DNA from 2 places in the Microcoleus sp. Aus8_D2 genome. Region 2 is predicted to be linked to the other one. Evidence: riboswitches for the same ligand, from Rfam matches in the RefSeq annotation. Region 2 holds a riboswitch; the other holds the start of a gene.
The links. A riboswitch is a leader RNA that binds a small molecule or an ion and turns the genes downstream of it on or off. The one in region 2 is predicted to bind cobalamin.
Positions count from the first base shown of each region.

Region 1 (4,378 bases), on a different contig from region 2:
GTGCTAGCGGTTTCCAACCGAGAAAAGAGCCGATCGCCCCTACTTTCTGAATTCCAATTCTCATCAGTTCGCCACCGTAAATATCATGCCATTGTAAAACTTTAAGTTCGCTCTCAACAGTCACCGCATTTACTACCAAACGGCCGCCCTCACCTAAAGCATTCCAACAAGTTTCCAGCAAAGCTTCTGCGGTGACACCGCCGCCGATGAAAATAGCATCCGGTTGCGGCAAATTTACCAAAGCAGCGGGCGCGTCTCCCGCCACGATTTTGAGTTCTGGAACACCGAAATTAGACGCATTTTCGGCAATATATTCCAGTCTAGTTGGATGGCGTTCGATCGCGATCGCCCGACAACTCCGATGACTCCGCATCCACTCAATCGCGATCGAGCCGCAGCCCGCCCCCACATCCCACAGCAACTCCCCCGGAATCGGCGCTAACGCCGACAGCGTAACGGCTCTAACTTCGCGTTTGGTCAACTGTCCGTCGTGGCGGTACGCAGCATCCGGTAAGCCAGAAGTGCGGGGAAACAGCAGAGTTTCGCGATCGGCTGCAACGGCAATGGCGATCGTATTCAAATCGGCTAAATCCGACTCATTCCAAGCTGCTGCAACCCCTTCGATCCGCCGTTCCGAGTCCCCTCCCATCCGCTCGAACACGGTCATCAAACTGCTGCCAAAGCCCCGCTGTGTCAACAATTCGGCAACCTTTCCCGGCGTGTGTCGATCGGCACTCAAGACTAGCAAGCGCGCACCGGGAGAGAAACTAAGGGCGATCGAGGCGATCGGGCGATTTGTTAAACTGAAAGTCTCAACATCCGCCAGCGCCCAACCCAAACGCGCACCAGCCAGACTAAAAGCTGATGCTGCGGGAATCACAGTCATTTCGGAAATCGGAATCCGGCGCAACAGCGTGACACCAATCCCGTGACACATCGGATCGCCGCTGGCGAGCACGCAAACAGACTCGCCGCGACGGCTGATGATGTTGTCGATTGTTGCTTGTAGCGGCGAGCTCCAAACCAATTTTTCGCGGGTGTCGTCGGTTGGTAGCATGGCGAGGTGGCGCGCGCCACCGACAATGATTTTAGATCGATCGAGTAACGATCGGGCGATCGGACTCAATCCCAAAAGTCCGTCTTCGCCAATTCCCACCACCGAAAGCCATTTGTGCATTGCGCCCTGTGTGCTAATTACGACTTATCAATTCTAAAGAATAATATGGGATTTTCATTCACACTCCTTTCTTCTACTTGTCTCATGCCGAGTCTTGCTGCTAATTTGCATGATTCAATGTTTGGGCGATCGCAACTTGCGACAACATACTCAAAGCCAAGTTCATCAAAACCATATTCTATAATTTTAGTGGCAGCTTCAGTAGCGTAGCCTTGTTTAGTTGCAGTTGGCAGCAATGCGTAAATTAACTGTGGTTGTTCTTCCTCAAAAAAATACCACAAACCAACAAATCCAATAATTTCGCGATCGGTGTTTGTCTCCACAAACCAAAGACCAAATTTCTTTTCTGCAAACAGCTTTTGATTCTCAGCCAACATTTCTTCTACTTGTTGCAGCGACCAGATTTCGCCGTCACACAGATATCTCCTCACATAGGAATCAGTAAAAATTCGGTGGAGCTTGTTGAGATCGCTATCCAAAATTTGTTTCAAAACCAATCTCTGAGTTTTAAGTATCATGTAGGTTATTTTCTTTGGGTGATGGGGCATTTGTTAAGAAAGTTGAGAGTTTTGGCTGCTGGCGATCGACTTATGATACATTTCTGAAACCTGAAAGCGGGAAAGTCCGGTGCAATTCCGGCGCTGTGCCGCAACTGTGAAAGTCAGAATGCCGATTTCAGGATTTGTTTTGCGCGTTTACTTCTAGGTTCCCTGCGTCGCACGGGGAAGGAGATTATTTGTTGCTTTTGAGTGATTTACCGACTTGTCCGGGTTTATTTTACGGTTCCCGATCCCGAGACGGAGTTTTATCGAGGATGCGGATTCCGGGGGGAATTTTAAATGTACAGCAATGTCGGACGATCGCCAATTTAGTCGATCGCTACAGTACCGGCTATTTGCAAGTCACCAATCGGGCAAATTTGCAAATCCGAGAATTGCACTCGGAAATCGCCCCTGAAGTTTGGCAGGATTTGCAGGAATTGGGATTAGCATCTCGCCGCGTTGAAGTTGACCCAATTCGGAATATGATGGCAAGTCCGACAGCAGGAATCGATCGCCAACAGTTACTAGATACTCGCCCGCTAGTTTCAGCTTGGGATAATTACCTGCAAACCCATCCTGAGTTATCGGAACTTTCGGCTAAATTCAGCATTGGCTTTGACGGTGGCGAAGCGGTTTCGATCCGCAATCTACGGAACGATATTTTATTAGCAGCAGAAAGGCGATCGGGAAATTCCGAAATAGTTTTTCGGCTGTATTTAAAGGGCGATACAGGAATTATCATCGAACAATCGCAATGTATTGCAGTATTAGCAGCCTTAACTGGTGCTTATCTTGAATACACAAAAAAGCGACCGCGAATAGATGGTAAAAAACCGCGCTTGCGCCACCTGCTAGCAGATTGGGGCGCTGAAAGTTATCTAGAAAAAATAGAGAAAAATTTGCCGTTTGCTTTGGGGCGAAGGTCGATCGAACTTTCAGAAAGGGCGATCGCACCCAACGGCAATCTCGGCATCCACCGTCAGCGACAGTCCGATTTCTCCTACATTGGCATTGCACTGCCCCTAGGTAAGCTAGAATCAAAGCAACTGAGAAAATTGGCAAATTTAGCCCAAAAAATAGCCAGCGGCACCCTCAGACTCACACCGTGGCAAAATCTGGTGATTTCTGACATCCCGAACTCCGAGGTTTCCGAGGTCAAACAGCAAATCGCCGATTTAGGATTGCACTCATCCGCAACTCGCCTAGATTCCTGCTTAGTTGCGTGCGCCGGCAACAGCGGCTGTGCCTCGGCGGCGACAGATACTCAAACTCACGCCCTAGAAATAGTGAGGGATTTAGCGCAAAAACTGACGCTCGACCGATCGATCAACATACATTTCAGCGGCTGCGAAAAATCCTGCGCCCAACACCAGCCAATTGACATCACCCTAGTAGGAATTCAGATTCAGCAGAAAGGCGAAACCATCGCAGCTTACAACATTTATGCAGGTAGAAAAGACTTGCCCTTTGGACGGCAAATCTTCCCAGCCGTCAGTGTAGCCGAGATGCCCCGCGCGATCGAGCGAATGGTGCGGGTGTATCAGCGGTTTCGAGAACCTCAAGAATCATTAGGCGAATTTTGCGATCGGTGGGCGATCGACAAATTGCAGAAATTACTTAGCCCAGACAATCATTAAAACAGACAAACTGTCATCATTTCCCCTTCTCTTTCTTCCTTCGCGCCCTTTGCGCCTTCGCGGTTCATTAAAAAAAACTTTTCTTTCACAAATCAAACAAACTTCCCATAACAATTTCAAATCAATAAAGTAAAGTACAGTCTCCCAATGCCCAATGCCCGATGCCCGATGCCCAATGCCCCATTCCCTGTTTGGCCAATGCCCAATGCCCGATGCCCGATGCCCAATGCCCCATTCCCTGTTTGGCCAATGCCCCATGCCCGATGCCCCATGCCCAATGCCCCATTCCCTGTTTGGCCAATGCCCCATGCCCGATGCCCCATGCCCAATGCCCCATTCCCCATGCCCCATTCCCCATTCCCCATGATTGACTACATCCGAGACGGAACAGAAATTTACCAAAAATCCTTCGCCACAATCCGCGCCGAAGCAGACTTGTCAAACCTACCACCAGACTTAGAAACAGTCGCAGTGCGACTAATTCACAGTTGCGGAATGATCGACATCGTTAAAGACTTAGCAGCTTCCCCCCTTGCCGCCACCCACGGGCGCCAAGCCCTCGCAGCAGGCGCACCAATTCTATGCGATGCCAGGATGATAGCCGAAGGCATCACCCGCAAACGCCTACCCGCCGACAATCCAGTGATTTGCACCCTCTGGCATCCCGATGTCCCCGAGTTGGCTCGCCAAATCGGCAATACTCGATCGGCAGCAGCCCTCGATTTATGGCTAGATAACTTAGAGGGTGCAGTTGTCGCGATCGGCAATGCCCCGACTGCTTTATTCCGACTGCTGGAAATGCTAGATGCCGGAGCCCCCAAACCAGCGTTAATTCTGGGTTTCCCGGTAGGATTTGTGGGGGCGGCGGAATCCAAAGCCGAACTCGCTGCCAACAGTCGGGGAGTGCCATTTATCGCGCTACACGGGCGGCGGGGTGGCAGTGCAATGGCAACGGCGGCCGTGAATGCGTTAGCTCAAGAGGACGAACTATGACTAAGACTACTGGTAAATTGTACGGATTG
Region 1 covers NZ_JAUBUN010000072.1:1,251-5,628, reverse strand. Annotated here, with positions in the region: gene cbiE (precorrin-6y C5,15-methyltransferase (decarboxylating) subunit CbiE) at 1-1,177, opposite strand, end outside; gene QUB64_RS31505 (GNAT family N-acetyltransferase) at 1,195-1,695, opposite strand; adenosylcobalamin-variant (AdoCbl-variant) riboswitch at 1,778-1,857, shown strand; gene cobG (precorrin-3B synthase) at 1,923-3,356, shown strand; gene QUB64_RS31495 (hypothetical protein) at 3,478-3,714, opposite strand; gene QUB64_RS31490 (precorrin-8X methylmutase) at 3,720-4,349, shown strand; gene QUB64_RS31485 (precorrin-2 C(20)-methyltransferase) at 4,346-4,378, shown strand, end outside.
Region 1: another riboswitch for cobalamin. It lies ahead of cobG (precorrin-3B synthase); the one in region 2 lies ahead of QUB64_RS27905 (hypothetical protein).

Region 2 (4,378 bases):
GTAAAAACCCGGTTTCTGGGATGTGGCGAGAAACCGGGTTTTTGCGAAATTATTCGTCGGAGTCGGTAAATTTGGTAAAAACCCGGTTTCTGGAGTAGAAGTGCGTAATTCATCAGCTTATTAAAGCTGTCGGCGCGCGTCTAAAATTTGTTGTTGCAATTCCTCGAAAGCGGGCATTTTTGAGTTATCATTTTTCTCAACGAGATCCTTTATTTGGTCGATTAGCTCGATCGCCAGCGGTACGCCAAGCTGCAATTGTTCCAATACATCCCGCTGGGCAAAAACGGTTTCCGGTGTTCCTTCTAGAATCAGCTTTCCGCCATCCATCACAAACACCCAATCGGCCCAGCGATAGATAAAATCGAGGTCGTGACTTGCTAAAAGTATGGTGGTTCCACTGCTGTGAATTTGTTGCAATAAACCGATGAGTTGTCGGGTGTGGCGCGGATCGAGATAGGCGGTAGGTTCGTCTAGCAGCAGCAGTTTGGGTTTGAGCACCATGATATCGGCGATCGAAACGCGCTTCTTTTGTCCTAAACTGAGGTTGTGGATTGGTTCGCGGGCGAGCTCGTTTAATTCGAATTGCTCGATCGCCTGTTGCACCTGTTGAGCAATTTCGGATTCTGGCAATCCTAGATTGTACAATCCGTAGGAGATATCCTCTTCGACTGTGGAAGCAACTAACTGATGTTCGGGATTTTGAAAGACGAGTCCGATTTGTTGGCGCAGTTTCATGATAGATTTGCGATCGTAGCGAAAGGGTTCACCTTCCCAGCTAATCGTCCCCTGTTGCGGTTGGTACAAGCCGTTAGCTAGCAGAAATAAGGTGGTTTTGCCGCAGCCGTTTTGACCGATGAGCCCGCAGCGTTTACCAGCGGGGATTTTTAGGCTTAAATCGTGGATGGCTACTCGCGAAGTGCAGGGATATGAGTAAAAAGTGCGATCGAATTCTAGAATTGGGCATGGGGCATAGGGCATTAGTTATTGGTTATTGGTTATTGGTTATTGGTTATTGGTGGGAACTATCAACTATCAACTATCAACTGTCACAGGTCAACTCTCAACTGTCACAGGTCAACTATCAACTGTCACAGGTCACAGGTCAACTGCCAAAGTTGAATCTCATAACAAAGATGCTGCTCAAAAAGTTGACTAGCTTCCAATCCTTCAACCACCAATTTCTTAAACCAGCGGCGAAATATCCAACGCAGAATTTTATGAATCGGCGGAACCGCGATCGAAATTAAATCCGCAACATAAATCATTGTGTTCAGTCCATACCTGCGGAAAGTATCGACATATAAATCAATTGTTGGTACAATATGAGCAGAAATATCCTCAGCTTTTACTAAATTAAATCCCGCTTGCATCAATGCAGCTTCCAGTTCTTCCACAACATGACAATTAGAAAACATTCCTTCTGTATAATCAGGATTAGAGCGCAACATATCAGCAAGTAGTACGTAGCCTCCGGGATTGATCGCCGCCGCCGCACCTTTAGCAATATCGACAGCAGACATATATTGACTGCTTTCGCTAAAAAGGACTAAATCGTAGGAATGGGTGGCTTGGAAGTCTTCAAATTTGGTGAGGTGGAAGATGGCGCGATCGCCTGTACACTTGAGAAAGCGCTGTTGTTGGAACGGATCGGGCGCGAGGCCTTCGACTCCAAAAGCGCGATCGAGCAAATAAGCCGCATTTCCCCCAATCCCGCATCCTACATCCAGGACAGTCTTGATGTCTTTCGGGATAAAATCTAACAACTTATCCGTATAAGCTTGCTGGGCGATTCGTAGCCGCGCCAGAGTTAATTCATCAGCGGGTACAGGTAAGGTTTCCCAATAGCCATAGTGAAGATAGGGAGATTCTGTCAGCCCCAAATAGTAATTAAGCGCTGCGTTTTGGTAACGAGTTACTTGGGAAATTTCGATTGATTTTGGCTGCGACATTGGATAAATTTAGTAAATTTTAGGATTTCGGGTAGAGTTGAAATTCTTCCCAGCGCTTGCATACCTGTTCGTAGCACTCAACGGGCGAAATTGCCAAGTTTTGCAATAAATTGATATCGATTTGACCGTTGGCAAGCAGTAGAAAAATAATTGCTTTTTCAGGTTCATAGCTATCAATAACTCCCAGCAGATTGGCAACAGTATTTTCCTCTAGTTCTAATTGTTGGAAATAAGCAGTTGCGTGCGAGCGGGAAATAAACTGCAAATCATACTGTACATGATCCACACTCCAATTGATAGAGCCATTAATTTGAGTATCTATTTTGCAAACAACAATACCTCGTCCTAGATGCCAAAAGCCATTCCAAGCAGTATATCCGATGGACAAAATATTCTGGTGAATAAACAAGTTCTGCCAGTAGCCAAAACTGCCAAACACCAAACACTATCTTTGATTCGCATTTGTTTTAGTTTCCCGTGGCGCCGACGAAAAGCGGTTTTAACTCAAAATTGCGTTTTTGTCGATCGCCCAAGGGAACCCAACAGCAGATTAACTGTAAAAATACTGAACTAACCATCATCCATACCTCGCAGATGAAAACAACAGGTAAACAAATCGGCGGGCATCCTGACTCAGAGATGGAATAATCTCATTACAGTTGCGGGACAGCGCCGGATTCGCACCGAACTTTCCCCCTTACGTCCGATCGCTCTTCTGCATCAGAGCCGATCGATCTGCCGAGATATTACCACTATTGGAGATCTTCACAAAATACTGATTCTGCTGGGACGATCGCCCATTTAGCCTCGCTGTTCGTGATTCTTTCATTTTCTCCGATTCTGTGATAAATTTAAATAATGAAAATATTATGAAAATTAGCGATAGTCGATCGGGCTGTCTGCCGTAATCTGTGGCAAATTTAGCTAGAATTTTGGAATATATGCTCAAAAAGCGTCAAATTCTCCCTCTATCTCGCCCTTTCCCCCTATCTCTCCTCTCCTCTCCCGTTTGGAAACTGTATCAGATAATTGGATTGGGGCTGTTGCTGGGAGTTTGCGTCACCGGGTGCAACACTCAGACAACGGCGGAGCCTCAAACCAATCAAATCCGAGCTTCTAGCCCTACTGCCACCGATGGGTTCCGAAAAGACAAAAAAGTCGTTCTCACCACCTTTACGGTGTTGGCAGACATGGCGCAGAATGTCGCTGGTGACAAGCTAACTGTTCAATCCATCACAAAGCCTGGGGCGGAAATTCACGGCTATGAAGTCACTCCCAGCGACTTAAAACGAGGGCAAAATGCCAGTCTAATTTTGGATAACGGATTGAATTTAGAACGCTGGGCAACTCGTTTTTATAACAGTTTTCCCAAAGTTACCCGCATTACCTTAACTGAAGGAATTAAACCGATTAATATTGCCGAAGATTCCTACAAAGGTAAACCGAATCCTCATGCTTGGATGTCCCCTAAAAATGCTTTAATTTACGTGAAAAATATTCGCAGATCTTTGTCAAATCTCGATCCAGCTAATGCTGCAACCTATGAAGCCAATTCGACAAAATACAGTGACGAAATTCAGGCGATCGATGAAAAGCTCAAACAAGCTATCTCAGCGATTCCGCCAGACAAACGCTACATAGTAAGTTGTGAAGGCGCATTTTCTTACATTGCGCGCGACTACGGCTTGAAAGAAGTGTATATTTGGCCTGTAAATGCCGAACAGCAATCTACACCGAAACAAGTTGAACGGGTGATTAATACAGTCAAAGCAAACAAAATACCCGCCGTATTTTGCGAAAGTACCGTCAGCAACGAAGCACAGCTTCAGGTAGCAAAGGAAACCGGGGCTAAATTTGCCGGGGTGTTTTATGTCGATTCCCTCTCTCCACCGGAAGGCCCTGCATCAACCTACCTTAAGATGCTTGAATACAACGTCAATACTTTGATAAAAGGTTTACAGGGCAATCGGTAATAGGTAATGGGGAACGGGGAATGGGGAATTGGTATTGGTGTCAAGTTAAGCCTGAATCCATATAAATGTCGCTTTTAGGCAAAGTTTAGATCCCCCTCGCATACCCCCTACTCCCCCGAATCGTTGCGGGGACGAAAGAGAAGACTCCTGTTCCCCCCTTAAGAACTACGGTGTACACACAACTCCTACAAACCTGGCTGTGTCTGACACAACCCGCATTTAGGCAAGGTTTTGAGATGAGCGAAGTTTTTATCAATAGTTTTAAATTATTGATAATGGTTGACGGGAAATCAAGGATTAAAAAAATAAATTTCCGTTTTTTTGGGTCATTTGATTTCCAACTCGACTTGTGTGTACAGGGTAGCCCTTCGATCGGGGGGCGCCTGGGTGATCGAACCCTAATCGTCAGACAAAAGACTGGTAGTAGGTTTGACGTTAAGTTGACACAAATGGGGA
Region 2 covers NZ_JAUBUN010000050.1:33,904-38,281, forward strand. Annotated here, with positions in the region: gene QUB64_RS27890 (hypothetical protein) at 1-98, shown strand, start outside; gene QUB64_RS27895 (energy-coupling factor ABC transporter ATP-binding protein) at 121-978, opposite strand; gene QUB64_RS27900 (SAM-dependent methyltransferase) at 1,089-1,949, opposite strand; gene QUB64_RS27905 (hypothetical protein) at 1,969-2,388, opposite strand; cobalamin riboswitch at 2,551-2,695, opposite strand; gene QUB64_RS27910 (metal ABC transporter substrate-binding protein) at 2,861-3,922, shown strand.